Regions from separate parts of the Mesorhizobium sp. M0816 genome, predicted to be linked through region 3. Evidence: predicted binding sites of a transcription regulator. Region 3 holds the regulator's gene; each other region holds the start of a gene.

Region 1 (4,580 bases), on a different contig from region 3:
GATGATCGCCGAGCAGCCATTGCAGATCGTCTCCGACCCGCGCGTGCATCGTCTGACCCGAGACGATGCTGCTGAGATGCTCGCCCTGGCATTGCTCACCAAGCCTGGCCCATTCACGCTCGAAGCCTTGAGCCTGGGCGATTTTTGGGGTGTGAAAATCGAGGGCAGGCTTGCGGCAATGGCCGGCGAGCGCATGAAGCAACCTGGCTATACCGAACTCAGCGGGGTGTGCTCACATCCGGAATTTCGCGGCGGTGGCCTGGGCAAGCTGCTGTCCCTATTCGTGGCAAACCGGATAGTGGCGCGCGGCGAAGTTCCCTATCTCCACGCCTATGCCAGCAACGCCGCGGCCATAGCGTTATACGAGTCCATCGGCTTCAGGTTGCGAAGCACAATGAATGTCGCCGTGGCTCAGCGCAGCGAATGATTAGTCGGCGCCTGATGCGCAGCATGGATGCATCCCGTATCGGAAGGAAGGATTTCGTATGGCCGAAATCCTTCCTTGAGACTGCAAGACCTTGCTGCGTGTCAGACCGCGATCTTGCCGCCGCCTTGCCTGGTGATGGCAACGACCGCCGGGCGCACCGGCATGTCCGGCTTGAAGTCGGGCCAGCGCGTCGACAAATCCTCATAGTAGGACGGACGGCCGAAAGCCTCCCAGTCCTCGCCGCCGTCGCCCGGATGCTGGACGGCAACGAAGGCGGTCTGGTCGTCCGGCGCAAACAGGGGACCGCACATTTCGGCGCCGATCGGCACGCGGAAGAACAGCTTTGATGTCGCCCGTGCCGTCCCCTCCGTATCGACAGCCCACAGACCATCGGTGCGGCCGGTGGCTTTCGGGCCTTGGCCGTCGGTGGCGACCCAGAGGCGGCCGGCCGAATCGACCGCGCAATTATCCGGCATGCCGAACCAGCCATTGGCGGTGGTTGCGGTCGAGAAGGTGGCGCCGACGTCGGCCACAGCGGGATCGCCGCATTTCAGCAGGATTTCCCACCTGCCCTTTGTCGCGGTGAAATCACCGCCGTCCTCGACGATCTCGATGATGTGGCCAAAGGCATTTTCGGCACGCGGGTTGGCGGCGTCGACCTGGTCGGCCTTGCGCTTCGAATTGTTGGTCAGCATGACATAGACCCTGCCGTTGGTGGCATTGGGCTGGATGTCTTCCGGACGGTCCATCTTGGTGGCGCCGAGCAGGTCGGCGGCGCGGCGCGTCTCGATCAGCACGTCGGCCTGGCTGGCAAAGCCGTTCTCCGCCGTCAGCGGCCCTTGGCCGAAGACGATCGGCAGCCACTCGACCGAACCGTCGTCGGCAAACTTGGCGACATGCAAGGTGCCGTCGTCGAGCAAATCCATGTTGGCGGCGCGGTCGTCCGGATCGAACTTGCCTGTGGTGACGAACTTATAGACATAGTCGAAGCGCTCGTCGTCGCCGAGATAGAAGACGACACGGCCATCCTTGGCGACGATTGATTCGGCGCCCTCATGCTTGAAGCGCCCCATCGCGGTGCGCTTCCTCGGCGCCGAAGTCGGATCCTGGACGTCGACCTCGACGATCCAGCCGAAGCGGTTCGGCTCGTTCGGCTCCTTGCCGATGTCGAAACGGTCGTAATGCGCTGCCCATTCATAGGCACCTTCGGGAATGCCGAGGCGCTTGTAATTGGCGGCTTCCTTATGCCCCTGCGGCAGCTCGCCCGAGAAATAGCCGTGGATGTTCTCCTCGGCCATGACATAGGTGCCCCATGGCGTGACGCCGCCGGCGCAATTGTTGATGGTGCCGATGATCTTCGTGCCGGTCGGATCGGCGCTGGTCTTGACGCGGTCGTGGCCGGCGACCGGGCCGGAGAGCGCGATCTCGGTGTTGGAGGTGATGCGGCGGTTGAGCTTGCCGTCGCGAACGACCTGCCATTTGCCTGATACCTTGCGTATCTCGACGATAGTGCCGCCATGCGCCGTCATCTCGACGTCGACTTGTTCCTTGCTGAGGGGCGCCTGCTTGGCCTTGCCGTCGACGATGGTGACGAGGCCCGGAAACATCAGGTGCGGATTGGTGTATTCGTGGTTGACCACCAGCAGGCCGTGCTCGGCCGAGCCGTCGATCGGGATATAGCCGACATAGTCGTTGTTGTAGCCGAATTGTCTGGCCTGGGCTTCCGCCGACTGTTTTGTCGGATCGAATTCCGGCGAATCGGCGAACAGCGGATCGCCCCAGCGCAGCAGTACATCGGCGTCATAGCCGGGTGCGACGTGATGCTTGTCGTCGATGCCGGCCTCGAGCTCGTCAAAAGCGAAGGCGGAGCCTTCGGCGGCGCGGGCATTGTCGGCGGTGATCAGCGCCAGCGGGCTGACGGTAGCGGCTATGGCCGAGACGGCAAGCGAGCCCTTGAGGAAGCCCCGGCGCGAGAACCGCGCGGCGATGATCTCACCCATGGTGCGGTTGTTGGTGGGATTGGCTCCTGGCCCATCATTTTCCTCGAGCACGCTGGTGCGGAAATGGGCGTCAGGGGAGCGATGTTCGGTCATAGTGGGCCTGCCTCTGGCTGGATGGATTGCTGGAGCGTGTTGCCTGGCCAATCCGGTATCGCCGGCAGGTCACAGTTTGATGACATGCCGGCTAATTACCATCTGCGATTTCGTGTCCAACATCGGGCCCGCTTGACCGCGACCGGCGCTTCGGAAACAAGAGCTGCGGCAGGCGCGTAGGGACACATCGGGAGAGAACAAAAGTGAGTTTCTGGGGACTTGGGCAGCTCTGCGTTTCGACGGTAATCTTCCTGCTGGCGGCGATGGCCGCAAAACAGTGGGGGCTGGCGCCGAGCCTCGGCAAGATTGTGCTGACGTTGGCGCTCTATTCGCTGGGCAATCTGATCATGCTGAGGCTGATCCGTGAATTCGGCATGTCGGTGTCGTTCAGCCTGTCGGCGGTGATCCAGCTGGTGTCGGTGAATGTGGTGGCGCTGGTCTTCTTCGGCGAGCGCGTCAATGCCTTACAGGCAACCGGCATCGTGCTTGCCATCGCAGCTGTGGCGCTGATCACGCTCGGGCCCTATCTGCAAAGGCTGTAACTGCGATCGGGCCGATGAAGAAGATTGCAAGCAGACTGCGCAACTGGCTGGAGTTCCCGGTTCTGCTGGCCGGGCTGGTCATTGCCGGCGGGCTGTGGGGGTTCGAGGAGCTGATGGAGCTGGCGCGGGCCACCACGCCGCATGCCTTCGACACCGAAATCCTGCTTGCCTTCCGCAAGGCCGGGCAGCCCGACAATCCGATCGGACCGGCGTGGCTGGAAGGGGCGATGCGCGACATCACCAGCCTCGGCAGCGCCAGCGTACTGGTGGTGATCACGGCAGCAATGATCGTCTACCTGCTCCTTATCCGCAGGCCAGGCGCGGCGCTTCTCATGTTCGTCGCGGTAGCGGGCGGCCAGCTCCTGTCAAGCGTGCTGAAATTCGACATCGACCGGCCGCGCCCTGATCTGGTCTCGCATCTCGCCGATGTGGCATCGCTTTCGTTTCCGAGCGGCCACGCCATGCTGTCGGCGGTGACATATTTGACGCTGGGCAGCATGGCGGCGCGGTTTTTGCCCGGGCGGACAACGAAGATCTATGTACTCGGGCTGGCGGTGCTGACGACGGTGGTGGTCGGCATCAGCCGCATCTATCTCGGCGTCCACTGGCCGTCCGACGTATTGGCCGGCTGGTGCGCCGGCTTTGCCTGGGCGATGCTGTGCTGGCTTGCGGCACGGTTCCTGCAGCGATGGCTTGGGCGGGCCGACGGCACCTGACTCAAATCAGCCTGTTGATCAGGCCATGACCGCAGCCTGCCAGCAGGAAAACCATCGACAGCAAGGCTGTCGAGGTCGCCAACGCTTTGAATATCTTCACCCGCTCATCCTTTTGAAGTCGTGCCTGTGAAATCGGGATCGCAGTGGATGTCCCGCCAAACGATGCCGAGGTTTGTAGCATGACAGCGCATCGGCTGGCAAAGAGTGCTGCATGTTTGGAGGCAGACCATCAATCCTTGGTGCAGGAAGACGTCGCCGACCGCGCCAGCGCAGGAACTTCATCCTCGACTGTTCGGCGGTGCCGTTCTTCGATTCAACGGCGGCCAATGTCATCGAGGGTGCGGCCCACAAGGCGAGCCGCGCCGGCGTTCGCTTCATTATATCAGGCGCTTCGCCGCAGATACGCCGCATGCTGATCAACCACGGCGTCAAGCGGCCGCTGGTGACTTATGCCGCCTCGATCAAGGATCGCGGGCGCAGCTGAAGAAAGCCGCGCCCGCCGCCTGAGCCGATGGCTGGCTTAGTCGAGGCCCAATGCCGCGATCTCGCCGTCGTTCATCAGCGGCACGAAGATTGTCGACTTGCCGTCGGTGCCGATGTCGGCGCTGCCCGGTTTGAACGTCGCAACCGCTTGCGGCGTGCCGCCGGCTTTGTAGCGGTAGAGCGTGCCGGTCATATACGCGGTGGCGTAGATGCTGCCGCCGATGGCAACGACGCCATCGAGGTTGGCAAACTTTTCCGCGCCGGGCAGTGGCGAAACGGCCTTGGTAGCAAGATCGACCGAGAGCAGGCCGCCCGGCTC
Region 2 (4,580 bases), on a different contig from region 3:
GCGCCTTCTATCTGGAGACGCCGACCTGGTCGGAGCTGAAGGCGGTGCCGGTGATGAAGGCGCTGACGGTCGATGCCTCGGCAATGCATGTCGACATTTCCGTCGACATCGCCGAGCCGCATCGCGACGTCGCCGGCTTCGACATCGGCGAGGAGCGGTTTACGGCGCTGCTCGATTACATTGCGGCAAGCTTCCGGCAGGGGCCGAACGGGGCCATCCCGATCGAGAGTGCGGCCTATTCCCGCTTCGATCGGTTCTTCGAAGCCAATGGTCATTTCAACGCGCTGATCGGCTGCAACACCTGGACGGCGGCGGCATTGCGCACGGCCGGGCTGCGCACCGGCTGGTGGAATCCGCTGCCGGCCTCGCTCGGCCTGTCGATGCGGCTTTACAATTGACAAGGCGACTTAGGACCGCCGAGCGTCCTACGCCCACCAACCATAGAGCCAGTCGAGATCGGCGGCGAGCTTTTCGGGCGAGCGCATCGCCAGGAACAGGTTGCGGGCCATCGCCACCGGCCCGGCCGCATGCCAGGCGAGGCGGTTGATGGCGCCGCGGCGGGCGACCTGGGCGACGCGCGGCCGCCGCGCCTGTTCCCAGGCGGCAAGCGCCCCCTCAAGATCGGCTGTGGAGGCCGCAACGAAGCCGGCAAGCGTCGCCGCGTCCTCGATCGCCATCGCCGCGCCCTGTGCGGCAAACGGCGTCATCGCGTGCGCCGCATCGCCGATCAGCGCGATGCCTTCCGGCGTCGTCCATCGCCGCTGCTCGACGGTGTGGATCGGCCATGCCATCCACGGCGCCGCCTCGCTCGCCAGACGGACCAGCGCCGGCGCGGTACCGCGCATGGCGCTGGCGAGGCTGGCGGGGTTGGCATGCCCCGACCAGCCCTCGGCGATGCGCTCGCCCCCAGTGAAGGCGGCGAGGTTGAAGGCAGTGCCACGACTGACCGGATAGGCGACCATATGGAAGCCGGGATAGAGGAATGCAGTAACGCAATCGGGCGCACCGATCGCTGCAAAGGTTTGTCCGGCGGGGCTGTCGGCGGCCACCGTGGCGCGCCAGGCAAGCTCGCCCGAAAACCGGCTTCTCCGGAAATCGGCTGCGTTGCGGGCAAGCGTTTCTCGCACCGACGACCAGACGCCATCGGCGCCGATCAGCAGACAGCCAGCCTCGACCGTGGCGCCATCAGCCGATGCAGTGACGGTAACACCTTTCGATCCGGCTGCGATGTCGGTCACCCGCGCGCCGGCGATCAGATCGATACCGGGCTGCTCCGAAACTCGCTGCATCAGCGCTGACTGCAGATCCGCGCGGTGGGCAACGAGATAGGGCGCTCCCCAGCGCGTTTCGGCCGCCTGGCCAAGCGGTACGCGCGCCAGCTTGCGCAGCGTGGCGGCATCCTTGAGCACGACCGCCTCCGGCCGCACCGCCGTCGGCAACAGCCGATCGAGTACGCCGAGCTGCCGTAGGATGCGCGTCGCGTTGGGCGAAAGCTGGATACCGGCGCCGGCAGCCTCGAGGTGCTGCGCCTGTTCGAACAGTTTTATCCGATAGCCGCGCTCGGCGAAGGCCAGTGCCGCGGTCAGCCCGGCGACGCCCGCCCCGGCGATGACCACCTGCCGGGACTGCGTTTCCTGCATCAGGCTTGTCGCGGAAGAATCAGGCGGCCTGGTCGAGATAGAGGCAGCCCGGCGGCTGCGTTTCCAACGCCTTCAGCTTCGGCGAATAGCGATAGAGCGTCGAGCAATAGGGGCAGACCTTTTCATTGTCGTCGCCCATATCGAGAAATACATGGGGGTGGTCGAAAGGCGGATTGGCGCCGGTGCACATGAATTCCTTGACGCCGATGTCGATTGCCGGATAGCCCGCATCGTTCTGGAAATGGGGAATGGAACCGCCTGCCATCGTCGTCTCCTGATCTTGTCGATTGCATCTGGATCATAACCCGTCTCTTTGCAAGATCGATGAAATGAAACTGTCGCAAAAGCCTGTCAGAGGATAAGTTAAGCCGGTTAAGGCTATGGTCGTCGAACGGTGTGGGAAGAGCGGAAACCATGAACGAACTGAAGCCGGTGCAGAACGAATTCATCACCGTCGAGGCGGCGAGCCGCGAAGGCGGCAATCCCGACCGCTTCGTCAACCGCGAGTTTTCCTGGCTGCAATTCAACCGGCGCGTGCTCGAAGAGTCGCTGAACGCCAATCATCCGCTGCTCGAGCGTGTTCGCTTCCTGTCGATATCGGCCGCCAACCTCGACGAGTTCTTCATGGTCCGCGTTGCGGGTCTTGCCGGCCAGGTGCGCGAGGGCATCGTGCTGAAGAGCCCGGACGGACGCACGCCCGAGCAGCAGCTTGAACAATTGCTACGCGAGGTCGAGCGCCTGCAGGAGGACCAGCAGAACAGCCTTTCGGCGCTGATGCTGCTCCTCGACAAGGAAGGCATTGAAAGCATCACTCGCGAGGCGCTGAGCAAGGACGAGAAGGCCTGGCTGGAGGACCATTTCCAGGAGCAGGTATTTCCGGTGCTGACACCGTTGTCGATCGATCCGGCGCATCCGTTCCCGTTCATTCCCAATCTCGGTTTCTCGATGGCGCTGCAATTGCGCCATCGCAAGAACGGCGAGGAAATGAGCGCGCTTCTGCGCCTGCCGGTGGCGCTGAGGCGCTTCATCCGTTTGCCGGATCGCAAGCGCCATGTCCGCTTCATCCCGCTCGAGGAGGCGGTCGGTCTTTATATCGGCAAGCTGTTCCCAGGCTATGAGGTCAAGGGCTCCGGCACGTTCCGCATCATCCGCGATAGCGATATCGAGGTCGAGGAAGAATCAGAGGATCTGGTGCGCCTGTTCGAGACGGCGCTGAAGCGCCGCCGCCGCGGTTCGGTCATCCGGATCGAGTTCGACAGGCTGATGCCGCCCGAGTTGCGCGACTTCGTCGCCGGCGAGCTTGGTGTCTCGGCAAGCCGGATCAGCGTGCTCACCGGTCCGCTGGCGCTCAGCCAGATTTCGGAGATCGTCGCCGTCGCCCGCGACGATCTGAAGTTCACGCCCTATAACCCGCGTTTTCCCGAGCGCATCCGCGAGCATGGCGGCGATTGTTTTGCGGCGATCCGCGAGAAGGACATCATCGTCCACCACCCCTACGAATCCTTCGACGTGGTGGTGCAGTTCCTGCGTCAGGCGATGGCCGATCCGGAAGTGGTAGCGATCAAGCAGACGCTCTATCGCACCTCCAACGACAGCCCGATCGTACGCGCTTTGGTCGACGCCGCCGAGGCCGGCAAGTCGGTGACCGCGCTGGTCGAGCTCAAGGCGCGTTTCGACGAAGAAGCCAACATCCGCTGGGCCCGCGACCTCGAGCGAGCCGGCGTCCAGGTCGTCTTCGGCTTCCTCGAACTGAAGACCCATTCGAAAATGTCGCTGGTCGTGCGCCGCGAGGATGGCAGGCTGCGCAATTACGTGCATCTCGGCACCGGCAACTACCACCCGGTCACCGCGCGCATCTACACCGACCTGTCCTTCTTCACCACCGCCCCGACGATCGCGCGCGATGTCGCCCAGCTGTTCAACTTCATCACCGGCTATGCCGAGCCGGCCGAGCAGATGCGGCTGGCCATATCGCCGTTCACGTTGCGCGACCGCATCCTCAAGCACATTTCCGATGAGATCAGCCACGCGCTGGAGGGCAGGCCGGCCCGCATCTGGATGAAGATGAACGCCTTGGTCGACCCGATCGTCATTGACGCGCTCTACGATGCCAGCCGCGCCGGCGTCGAGATCGATCTCGTCGTGCGCGGCATCTGCTGCCTGAGGCCGCAGGTGCCCGGCCTATCGGAGAACATTAGGGTGAAGTCGATCGTCGGCCGTTTCCTCGAGCACAGCCGCATCTATTGCTTCGGCAACGGCCACGGCCTGCCATCGGACGGGGCGATCGTCTACATCTCCTCGGCCGATCTGATGCCGCGCAATCTCGACCGCCGTGTCGAGACCATGGTGCCGATCACCAATCCAACTGTGCACGAACAGGTGCTCGGCCAGATCATGCTCGGCAACATCATGGACAACCAGCAAAGTTTCGACGTATTGGCTGACGGAACCTCCCGGCGCGTTGTGCTGGAGGAGGGCGAGGAACCGTTCAACGCGCAGGAATATTTCATGACCAATCCGAGCCTGTCCGGACGGGGCGATGCGTTGAAGTCGCATGCGCCCAAGCGCATCGCGCAGTTCAAGCGCCGCAAGAAACAGAACGCAGCGACGGGCTGATGATTTCAGCGTCCCAGGGCCGGCTTCAGGACCGCCGACCGCTGTCCATCATCGATATCGGATCGAACTCGATCCGTCTTGTCATCTATGAGGGGCTGGCGCGTTCGCCGACCTTGCTGTTCAACGAAAAGATGCTGGCCGGCCTCGGCCGCGGCATCGTTTCGACCGGAAAACTCGATCCCGAGGCGGTGACGCGCTCGATGGAAGAGTTCCGCCGCTTCCGCGCGCTCTCCGACCAGGCCGGCGCCGAGCGCATATATGTGCTGGCGACCGCCGCCGCTCGCGAGGCCGTCAACGGCCCCGACTTCATCCACCGCGCCGAGG
Region 3 (4,580 bases):
TCGAACCGGCAAACAGGAAATCGGCATTCGGATCGGAACCCGAACCCTTGATGAAGACGTAGTTGCCTTCCGGCTTCACCTTGAAGACTTCGCGGGCCTGCATGCGGCCGACTTCCTTGTTGTCGAAGGTCAGATAGAACACGTCCTTGTTCTCGATCAGCCGGTCATAGCCGACGACCGGGATGCCTTCGTCCAGTGCCTTCTGCACGGCCGGCCCGATGGCCGAGGCGTCCTGCGCCAGGATGATCAGTGCGTTGGCGCCCTGCGAGATCAGGCTCTCGACGTCGGTGAGCTGCTTGCCGGGGTTGGACTGTGCGTCGGCGGAAATATACTTGTCGCCTGCGGCCTCGATGGCCGCCTTCATTGCGGCCTCGTCTGTCTTCCAGCGCTCTTCCTGGAAGTTCGACCAGGAAACGCCGATGACCTTGTCTTTAGCCTGCGCCACCGACGCCAGCGCCAGCGTCATGGCGACACCCGCCAGAATGGCGGTCGTGAATTTCTTCATCATATCCTCCCTGCGCCGCGTACGGCGTGACCAATTGGCTCAAAGACCAGCTTAGAAGCTCTAATTTTTTCGAGCCTCGAAAAAATACTGGCCCGATCTCCGGCTGCTGTCAACATCGATTCTGATGGATTTTGATGACTCTGCGAGTTTTTTCGAGCGTCGGAATAAACGATGACAGCGCCACCTGCATCTGACACTATTTGCCTGCATTCGACACTATTTGTCGGACATTACCGACGGCTTCCGGTTCATGAGCGGCCGCGGCAACCGGGAGGAAAGCAAAACAATGTCGGTCGGAATCCGCCATGACGATTTGCGCCGGCGCAACCGGGCGATGGTGATCTCGGCGGTGCGCCGGGCCGGCCAGCCATCGCGTACTGAGATCGCAGCTACCACCGGCCTCAGTCATTCGACCATATCGGCGATCTCTTCCGACCTGATACGGGAAGGCATCCTCGCCGAGAGCAAGGCAAGTGAGCCCGTTTCGTTGAAACGCGGTCGTCCGCAGGTCGGCCTCGCCCTCAACCCGGAAGCGGCGGCGGTGCTGACCGTGGTGTTGTCGCTGAATTTCCTGTCGGCCGCCATTATCGACTATACGGGACAGGTGGTCGCCGAGGAACAGCGCCGGCTGGACACGCTGACCATGCCGCGCGACGAGCTGATCCGTGAATGCATGGCCATCGTCCGGCGCCGGCTGCAGGATCCAGACCTTGACGTCCGCAGTGTCGCCCGCATCGCCCTGGCGATTCAGGGCATTACCGACTCCCCTGCACGCGCCATGCTGTGGTCGCCGATCACGCCGCAGACCGACATCGCCTTTGCCGACATGCTGGAGGACGAATTCGGCATCCCGGCAACGGTGGAGAACGACTGCAACATGATGGCGGTGGCTTTGCGCTGGCGCAATCCGGATCGCTATCGCGACGACTTCATCGCCATCCTGCTTTCGCATGGCATCGGCATGGGGCTGGTGCTGAAGGGCGAACTGTTCACCGGGACGCATTCCTCGGGCGGCGAATTTGGCCACATGATCCATCGTCCGGGCGGCGCGCTCTGCCGTTGCGGGCGGCGCGGCTGCATCGAGGCCTATGCCGGCAACTACGCCATCTGGCGCAACGCCAGGCAGATGAGCGAAGACAGCGAGCCGGTCGCCGACGTCAGCGACGCCGACATGCGAGCACTGGCGGCCCGGGCGCGCGAGAAAGATGGGCCGGAACGCGAGGCCTACCGCAAGGCCGGCGAAGCGCTGGGTTTCGGTCTCGGCTCGCTGTTCGCGCTGATCGATCCGGCACCGGTCGCGATGGTCGGCGCCAGTGCCGCCGCCTTCGATCTGATCGAGCCGGCCATGCGGAAGGCAATCGCCCAGACCGCCGGCGGCCAGCATTCAGGCTCGATCTCCTTCGATACAGAGCCGAACGAATTGCCACTGATCCGCGAAGGCTGCGCGATGCGGGCGTTAAGCTTCGTCGACCAGGAGATTTTCGCGCCGGGCGCGCAAATGAGGCCCAGCGTCAGAAAGAACGTAGCCTGACCAGGCGGGTCAATCTTCCCTGATCGCATAGCCGGCACCGCGGATGGTGCGGATGACATCCGGCATCCGGCCGTTGTTGACGGCTTTGCGCAGCCGCCCGACATGCACGTCGACGGTGCGTTCGTCGATGTAGATTGTCTCGCCCCAGACATTATCGAGTAACTGGCTGCGCGAGAAGACACGGCCCGGATGCCGCATCATGAACTCGAGCAGCCGGAATTCGGTCGGCCCGAGCCTGATTTCGCTCTTCTTGCGATAGACCCTGTGCGATTCGCGATCGAGCACGATGTCGCCTACCTTCAGCACGCTGGACAGCACTTCCGGCTTGGCGCGCCGCAGCAGCGCCTTGACCCTGGCCATGAATTCCGGTGTCGAAAACGGTTTGACCAGATAGTCGTCGGCGCCGGTCGAAAGACCGCGCACCCGGTCGCTCTCCTCGCCGCGCGCGGTCAGCATGATGATCGGCAGCCGCTCGGTTTCGGGGCGCACCCGCAACCGACGACAGAGCTCGATGCCGGAAACCGCTGGTATCATCCAGTCGAGCACCAAAAGGTCGGGCACATTCTCCTGCAAACGGATCTCGGCTTCGTCGCCGCGTGTCACCACCTCGACCTGGTAGCCTTCGGATTCGAGATTGTAGCGGAGCAGCACACCCAACGGCTCCTCGTCCTCCACCACCATTATGCGTGGTGCGATCATCGGCTGGGCACCCCCATCATGTCACCGGTGCGGACATTGTCGTTTCGTCCTGCTTCGGACGATTGACCGGCAATTGCTCGCCGGTCAGCACATAATACGCATTTTCGGCGATGTTGGTGACATGGTCGCCGATCCGCTCCAGATTCTTGGCGCAGAACAGCAGGTGCGTGCAAGCGGTGATGTTGCGCGGATCTTCCATCATGTAGGTCAAGAGCTCGCGGAACACGGACGTGTATTTGACGTCGATGCGCTCGTCGGCGGCACGCAGCTTGGCCAACGCGGCCGCATCGCCTGCAGCATATTCCTCGATGACACCCTGCACCTGGATGAGAACCAGCTGCGCCATCGCGTCGATGGAATGCGACAGGTCCCGCGGCGTGGCGCTGAGGCCGACCGCACTCACGCGCTTGGCGATATTCTTGGCAAGATCGCCGATGCGTTCGAGGTCGCCCGCCATGCGGATCGCTCCGACCACATGGCGAAGATCGTGGGCCATCGGCTGGCGTTTGGCGATCAGGGTTATGGCGCGGTCGTCCAGTTCGCGTTGACGCGCATCCATGATGGCGTCGTCGGAAACGACGCGTTGCGCCAGCACGTTGTCGGAATTCAACAGGGCCTTGGTCGCCCCGCCGACCATCGAACCGGCGAGGTCGGCCATGTCGCGGATCAGCTTGCTGATCTGCTCGAGATCCTCGTCGAAAGAAGCGACTGTGTGTTCGCCCATGGTCCTGTCCTCATATGCATGATCGGAACGGCTCAGCCGAAGCGGCCAGTGATGTAGTCCTGCGTGCGCTTCTCGCGGGGCGACGTGAAGATCTTCTCGGTCCGGTCGAACTCGACCAGTTCACCCAGATACATGAAGGCGGTCTGGCGCGACACGCGCGCCGCCTGCTGCATGTTGTGGGTGACGATGACGATCGTGTAGTCGGCTTGCAATTCGTCGATCAGTTCCTCGATCTTGGCAGTCGACAGCGGGTCGAGGGCCGAAGCCGGTTCGTCGAGCAGAATGACTTCCGGCTTCACGGCCACGGTGCGGGCGATACAGAGCCGCTGCTGCTGGCCGCCAGATAGGCTCAAGCCGCTGGCGTTGAGCTTGTCCTTGACCTCGCTCCACAGCGCGGCGCGCTTCAACGCCTGTTCGACGCGGCCGTCCATCTCGGACTTGCCGAGGTTCTCGTAGAGCCTGACGCCGAAGGCGATGTTCTCGTAGATCGACATCGGGAACGGCGTCGGCTTCTGGAACACCATGCCGATCTTGGTCCTGAGGAGGTTGAGATCCTGCGACCGGTCGAGAATGTTCTTGCCGTCGAGCAGCACCTGGCCCTCGGCCATCTGTTTTGGGTAGAGCTCATAGATGCGGTTGAACACACGCAGCAGCGTCGATTTCCCGCAGCCCGAAGGGCCGATGAAGGCCGTGACACTGCGCTCAGGCAGCGACAGGCTGATGTCCTTCAGCGCCTTGCTCTGGCCGTAGTAGAAGTTGAGATTCTTGACCTCGATCTTCGTCTTCTCGGCGACCGTTTCGGCCATCGTCATGTCTGGGGACAACATCTGTGTCATCTGTCCTCTCTGCGTCCGGTAAGGCTGCGGGCGAGGATGCTCAAGCCCAGAACCGTCAGGGTGATTATGAGTGCGCCGGTCCACGCCAGTTGCTGCCATTCCTCGTAAGGGCTGAGAGCGAACTGGAAGATGGTCACCGGCAGGCTGGCCATCGGCGCGTTGATATTGCTGCTCCAGAACTGGTTGTTGAGCGCGGTGAAGAGCAGCGGCGCCGTCTCGCCGGAAATGCGTGCTATCGCCAGCAATATGCCGGTGACGATGCCGGACAATGCGGCGCGGTAGGCG
Region 4 (4,580 bases), on a different contig from region 3:
ATCAAGCACGCGGTGCCGGAGATCGGCATCATCACCGACGCCGCGCTTGACCCTTTCACCTCGCATGGCCATGACGGCATCTTGCGCGAGGGCATTATCGTCAATGATGAAACGGTGGAGCAGGTGACGGCGGCGGCAGTCATCCAGGCGGCGGCGGGGGCCGACATCATTGCCCCCTCGGACATGATGGACGGCCGGATCGGTGCCATCCGCGATGCGCTCGACGCCAATGGATTTCAGGATGTGGCGATCATGTCCTATGCGACCAAGTTCGCATCCGCCTTTTACGGCCCCTATCGTGAGGCGGTCGGCACCGCCGGCCTGCTCAAGGGCAACAAGAAGACCTATTACATCGACCACGCCAATTCCGACGAAGCGGTGCGCGAGGCCGAGCAGGATCTCGCCGAGGGCGCCGACATGCTGATGGTCAAGCCCGGCCTGCCCTATCTCGACATCATCCGGCGGCTCAAGGACGAGTTGCAGATGCCGACCTTCGCCTATCAGGTCTCGGGCGAATATTCGATGATCAAGGCCGCCGCCGCCAATGGCTGGATCGATGGCGAAAAGGCGATGCTGGAATCGCTGCTCGCCTTCAAGCGCGCCGGCTGCGACGGGATTCTCACCTACTTTGCGCCCGAAGTGGCGGCGATGCTCAAGGGGTGATGCGCCTTTGTAGCGTCTACATCGAGTAGTGTTCGTTCGTCCAAAGCGCGACATGGAACGCCGCAGGACATCGCTTCAAGTTTACGCTGCCCCTCGTTGCCCTGCCGGGCATTTCTCGCCGTAAAGTGGCAGGGAGAAAGACGCGTTCGTAAAAGATTTCACCAATCTCCAGCGTTGCAAAAATATCGACGTTGCGGCCAGCCCCTTCTCCCCGTCACTATACAGGGAGAAGCTGCCGGCAGGCGGATGACGGGCGGCGCCGACATTGAGATTAGTTATTCCAACATGATTTGGAAGCGATTGCCCCGCCGGCGATTCAAAATACCGCTTGCAAAATGCAATCAGTTAAGCTACCCCGATAACTGCTTGCATCTCACAATTGGTTATCGAGGAGGCTCTCATGTCCAAACTTCGCGTCAGCGCTTTCACCTTGTCGATCGACGGCTTCGGCGCCGGTCCCGACCAAGACCTGAAGAACCCGCTGGGTGTTGGCGGGGAAGCCCTGCACGAATGGATGTTCGGCACCCGCACCTTCCGCAAGATGGTCCTCGGCAAGGATGGCGGGACCACGGACACTGACGAGGCGTTCGCCGCGCGCAGCTTCAAAAATATCGGCGCGTGGATCCTGGGCCGCAACATGTTTGGGCCGATCCGCGGCGAATGGCCGGATGACAGCTGGAAAGGCTGGTGGGGTGACAACCCGCCCTACCATGTGCCGGTCTTCGTGCTCACGCACCATCCACGTGATCCCATTGTCATGGAGGGCGGCACGACCTTCTATTTCGTGACCGACGGCATCCACTCAGCGCTGGAGAAGGCGAAAGCAGTGGTTGACGGCAAGGATGTACGGCTGGGCGGTGGCGTTTCTACGATCCGGCAATATCTCAAGGAAAAGCTCATCGACGAAATGCATCTGGCGATCTCACCGGTCCTGCTAGGCGCCGGCGAGAGCCTTTTTGCCGGCATCGACATGCCCAAGCTCGGCTATCGCTGCAGCGAGCAGGTCGCGACGCCGAAGGCCACGCATGTCATCATCGAGCGCACCTAGCTTGTTGCAGGGCGCCGCCATGGAGGCGCCGCCTTCCTCGCCGCTTTAGTCAGTACTTCTCCGGCACATACAGTTCGCGCGGCAGTACCTGGCGCTCGTATTCGGGATTGAAGACGCGCTCCGGCAGTGTGATCTCTTCGTGCGGCACCTCCTCATAGGGCATCTGCTTGAGCAGATGGTCGATGCAGTTCAGCCGTGCCCGCTTCTTGTCGTTGCCCTCGACGATGAACCACGGGGCTTCCGGAATATTGGTGCGGGCGAACGTTTCTTCCTTGGCCTTGGTGTACTGCTCCCAGCGCACGCGCGACTGGAGATCCATCGGCGACAGTTTCCATTGCTTCATCGGGTCATGGATGCGCATCAAAAAGCGCATCTGCTGCTCCTCGTCGGTGATCGAAAACCAGTATTTGACAAGCGTAATGCCTGAGCGGACCAGCATGCGTTCGAATTCCGGAACGTCGCGGAAGAACTCCTCGACCTGATCCGGCTGGGCAAAGCCCATTACCCGCTCGACGCCGGAGCGGTTGTACCAGGAGCGGTCGAACAGCACGATCTCGCCGCCGGCCGGCAGATGCGGAACGTAGCGCTGGAAATACCATTGCGACTTCTCGCGCTCGGTCGGCGCCGGAAGTGCTGCGACGCGGCAGATGCGCGGATTAAGCCTCTGGGTGATGCGCTTGATAACACCACCCTTGCCCGCCGAGTCGCGGCCCTCGAAGACCACGACGAGCTTCTTCTTGTGATAGGCGACCCAGGATTGCAGCTTGATCAATTCGGATTGCAGCGTGATGAGATCGCGAAAATACTGCAGGCGGTCGATCGATGGCGGATGTGCATTCTTGTAGATCTTGGCGATCTCCATCGACAGCACCGGCTCCGAGATTTCCAGCTCATAATCTTCGTCGAGCGTGTCGGCGAGTTCCGCTTCCAGCCAGTCCCTGGCCGGGGAATTCTGTTTTATCTCGGTCATTTGCGCTGCTCCGCTTACAGGCCTTGCCGGCCGCTGTCAGGCGCTCTGCCGCCCGGCCCGGCGGCCGGAAATCGAAGCGCTGGACCGATGTTAGTATAGGCCGGCAATGACGGTTTTATTGCAGCCACTACTGCGCTGGCTATGCGTTCAATCCGCAAGATGTGATCGAGCTTGCCCTGCGGGGCGGGCGACAAGCGGAACGAATTATCCTACAAATGCCCGGTTCACTGAGGGGCTGTCGTTTGCAACGCCCTTTCCCGATAAATCGTGAGGATACGACATGGAATACCGCACTCTCGGCCGTTCCGGGCTGAAGGTTTCGACCCTGACAATGGGCACCATGACATTCGGCGGCGGCGGCGCGTTTTCGGCGGTTGGCAAGACCGACCTCGACGAGGCGCGTCGGATGATCGACCTTTGCATCGATGCCGGCGTCAATGTCATCGACACCGCCAACGTCTATTCGAACGGGGTGTCGGAAGAGATCATCGGCGAGGCGCTCGGCGGCAAGCGCAAGGGCGACGTGTTGATCGCCTCCAAGGCGCGCATGCGGATCGGCAAAGGCCCCAATGATGAAGGCCTGTCGCGCTACCATTTGGTCCGCGAATGCGAAAGGAGCCTTAAGCGGCTCAGGACGGATGTCATCGACATCTATTTCCTGCACGAGTGGGATGGCCTGACACCGCTCGAGGAAACCATCGCCGCGCTCGACACGCTGGTCGCGCAGGGCAAGGTCCGCTATGTCGGCTGTTCCAATTATTCCGGCTGGCAGGTGATGAAGGGGCTTGGCATCAGCGATCATCATCACCAGCCGCGCTTCGTCACCCAGCAGATCCACTACACGCTGGAAGCGCGCGAGGCCGAGTATGAATTGTTGCCGATCTCGGTCGACCAGGGGCTCGGCGTGCTGGTCTGGAGCCCGCTTGCCGGCGGGTTGCTGTCCGGCAAATACCACCGTGACCAGCCGACCGCCCGCCAGCTCAGCGGCTGGTCGGAACCGCCGATCCGCGACGAGGACCGGCTGTGGCGGATCGTCGACGTGCTGATCGATATCGGCAAGAACCACGGCGTGTCGGCAGCGCAGGTGGCGCTTGCCTGGCTACTCGGCCGGCCCGCCGTCAGCTCATTGGTGATCGGCGGACGAACCGAAGCGCATTTCAAAGACAATATCGCCGCTGCAAGCCTGGTGCTTGGCGATGAGGAGCGCACACGCCTCGATGCGGTCAGCAGGCCGCCCGTGCTCTATCCCTACTGGCACCAGCAGTTCACCGCAAAGGACCGGTTCGGTCCGGCCGATCTCGTCCTCGACCGCGACGGCGCCTGAAAAGCCGGGCTCTCCGGACTGCGCGGAGATATGGAGCCCGATCGTGCCTTGCGCTGTTGTGTTTGCGGTCCAATGCTCCTAGGCAAAGGCCAAGCACAATGAAAGGAAACGATATGGCACGAGCACCGAACTACGGTCAGGAACGCAAGGAACGCGACCGGCAGAAGGCTGCCAAGAAGGCGGAAAAGCAGGCTGCCAAGGTCGCAGCCAAGGAGCGATCGAAGCCCGAGGGCGAGAGAGAGTCCCAAACCAAAACCGAAACGGCCGAGTGATGACGCCCGGCCTGTCAGGCGGTCCGCGCCTCGGTCAAATCCCGCTATGCCTCAGGCGGGCGCCTTGTCGCTGACGAAGACGTTCACTTCACGAGCGGCGGCAATGAAGGCCCGTCTTGCGTTCATGGCCGGCTTGTCGCCGGCCAGCGCATCATGACAGGCTTGCAACGCTTCGCGGTGCTTGGGGCTGCGCTTGCCGGGCCAATTGTTGAGGAGGTAGTCGGAAGCCTCGCGGGCCGTACGCAAGAGCTGATTGCTTCCCGCCGCGCCCTTGACGGTCACGGGTGTGTCAAATCGGTTGTT

The links. Region 3 encodes PhoB, which activates phosphate uptake and scavenging genes when phosphate is short. Its sites were predicted from a motif close to TGTCATNNANCTGTCAT; they were not measured.
Region 1: NKI17_RS04545 (PhoX family protein) is a predicted target of PhoB. The motif match lies at 2,589-2,605, and genes of this name have one in related genera.
Region 2: NKI17_RS24830 (RNA degradosome polyphosphate kinase) is a predicted target of PhoB. The motif match lies at 1,966-1,982, and genes of this name have one in related genera.
Region 4: ppk2 (polyphosphate kinase 2) is a predicted target of PhoB. The motif match lies at 2,788-2,804, and genes of this name have one in related genera.

Annotation. Positions count from the first base shown of each region.
Region 1 is NZ_JAMYOT010000003.1:35,314-39,893, reverse strand. It holds gene NKI17_RS04550 (GNAT family N-acetyltransferase) at 1-427, shown strand, start outside; gene NKI17_RS04545 (PhoX family protein) at 529-2,520, opposite strand; gene NKI17_RS04540 (hypothetical protein) at 2,724-3,062, shown strand; gene NKI17_RS04535 (phosphatase PAP2 family protein) at 3,077-3,778, shown strand; partial or broken gene NKI17_RS04530 (sodium-independent anion transporter) at 4,038-4,262, shown strand; gene NKI17_RS04525 (SMP-30/gluconolactonase/LRE family protein) at 4,299-4,580, opposite strand, start outside.
Region 2 is NZ_JAMYOT010000018.1:59,102-63,681, forward strand. It holds gene NKI17_RS24815 (TIGR02117 family protein) at 1-398, shown strand, start outside; gene NKI17_RS24820 (FAD-dependent monooxygenase) at 426-1,640, opposite strand; gene NKI17_RS24825 (zinc-finger domain-containing protein) at 1,660-1,905, opposite strand; gene NKI17_RS24830 (RNA degradosome polyphosphate kinase) at 2,055-4,256, shown strand; gene ppx (exopolyphosphatase) at 4,256-4,580, shown strand, end outside.
Region 3 is NZ_JAMYOT010000008.1:39,422-44,001, forward strand. It holds gene xylF (D-xylose ABC transporter substrate-binding protein) at 1-505, opposite strand, end outside; gene NKI17_RS14115 (ROK family protein) at 792-2,036, shown strand; gene phoB (phosphate regulon transcriptional regulator PhoB) at 2,046-2,735, opposite strand; gene phoU (phosphate signaling complex protein PhoU) at 2,752-3,459, opposite strand; gene pstB (phosphate ABC transporter ATP-binding protein PstB) at 3,492-4,295, opposite strand; gene pstA (phosphate ABC transporter permease PstA) at 4,292-4,580, opposite strand, start outside.
Region 4 is NZ_JAMYOT010000017.1:57,599-62,178, forward strand. It holds gene hemB (porphobilinogen synthase) at 1-663, shown strand, start outside; gene NKI17_RS24165 (dihydrofolate reductase family protein) at 1,064-1,711, shown strand; gene ppk2 (polyphosphate kinase 2) at 1,761-2,681, opposite strand; gene NKI17_RS24175 (aldo/keto reductase) at 2,962-4,005, shown strand; gene NKI17_RS24180 (hypothetical protein) at 4,119-4,277, shown strand; gene NKI17_RS24185 (DUF982 domain-containing protein) at 4,329-4,580, opposite strand, start outside.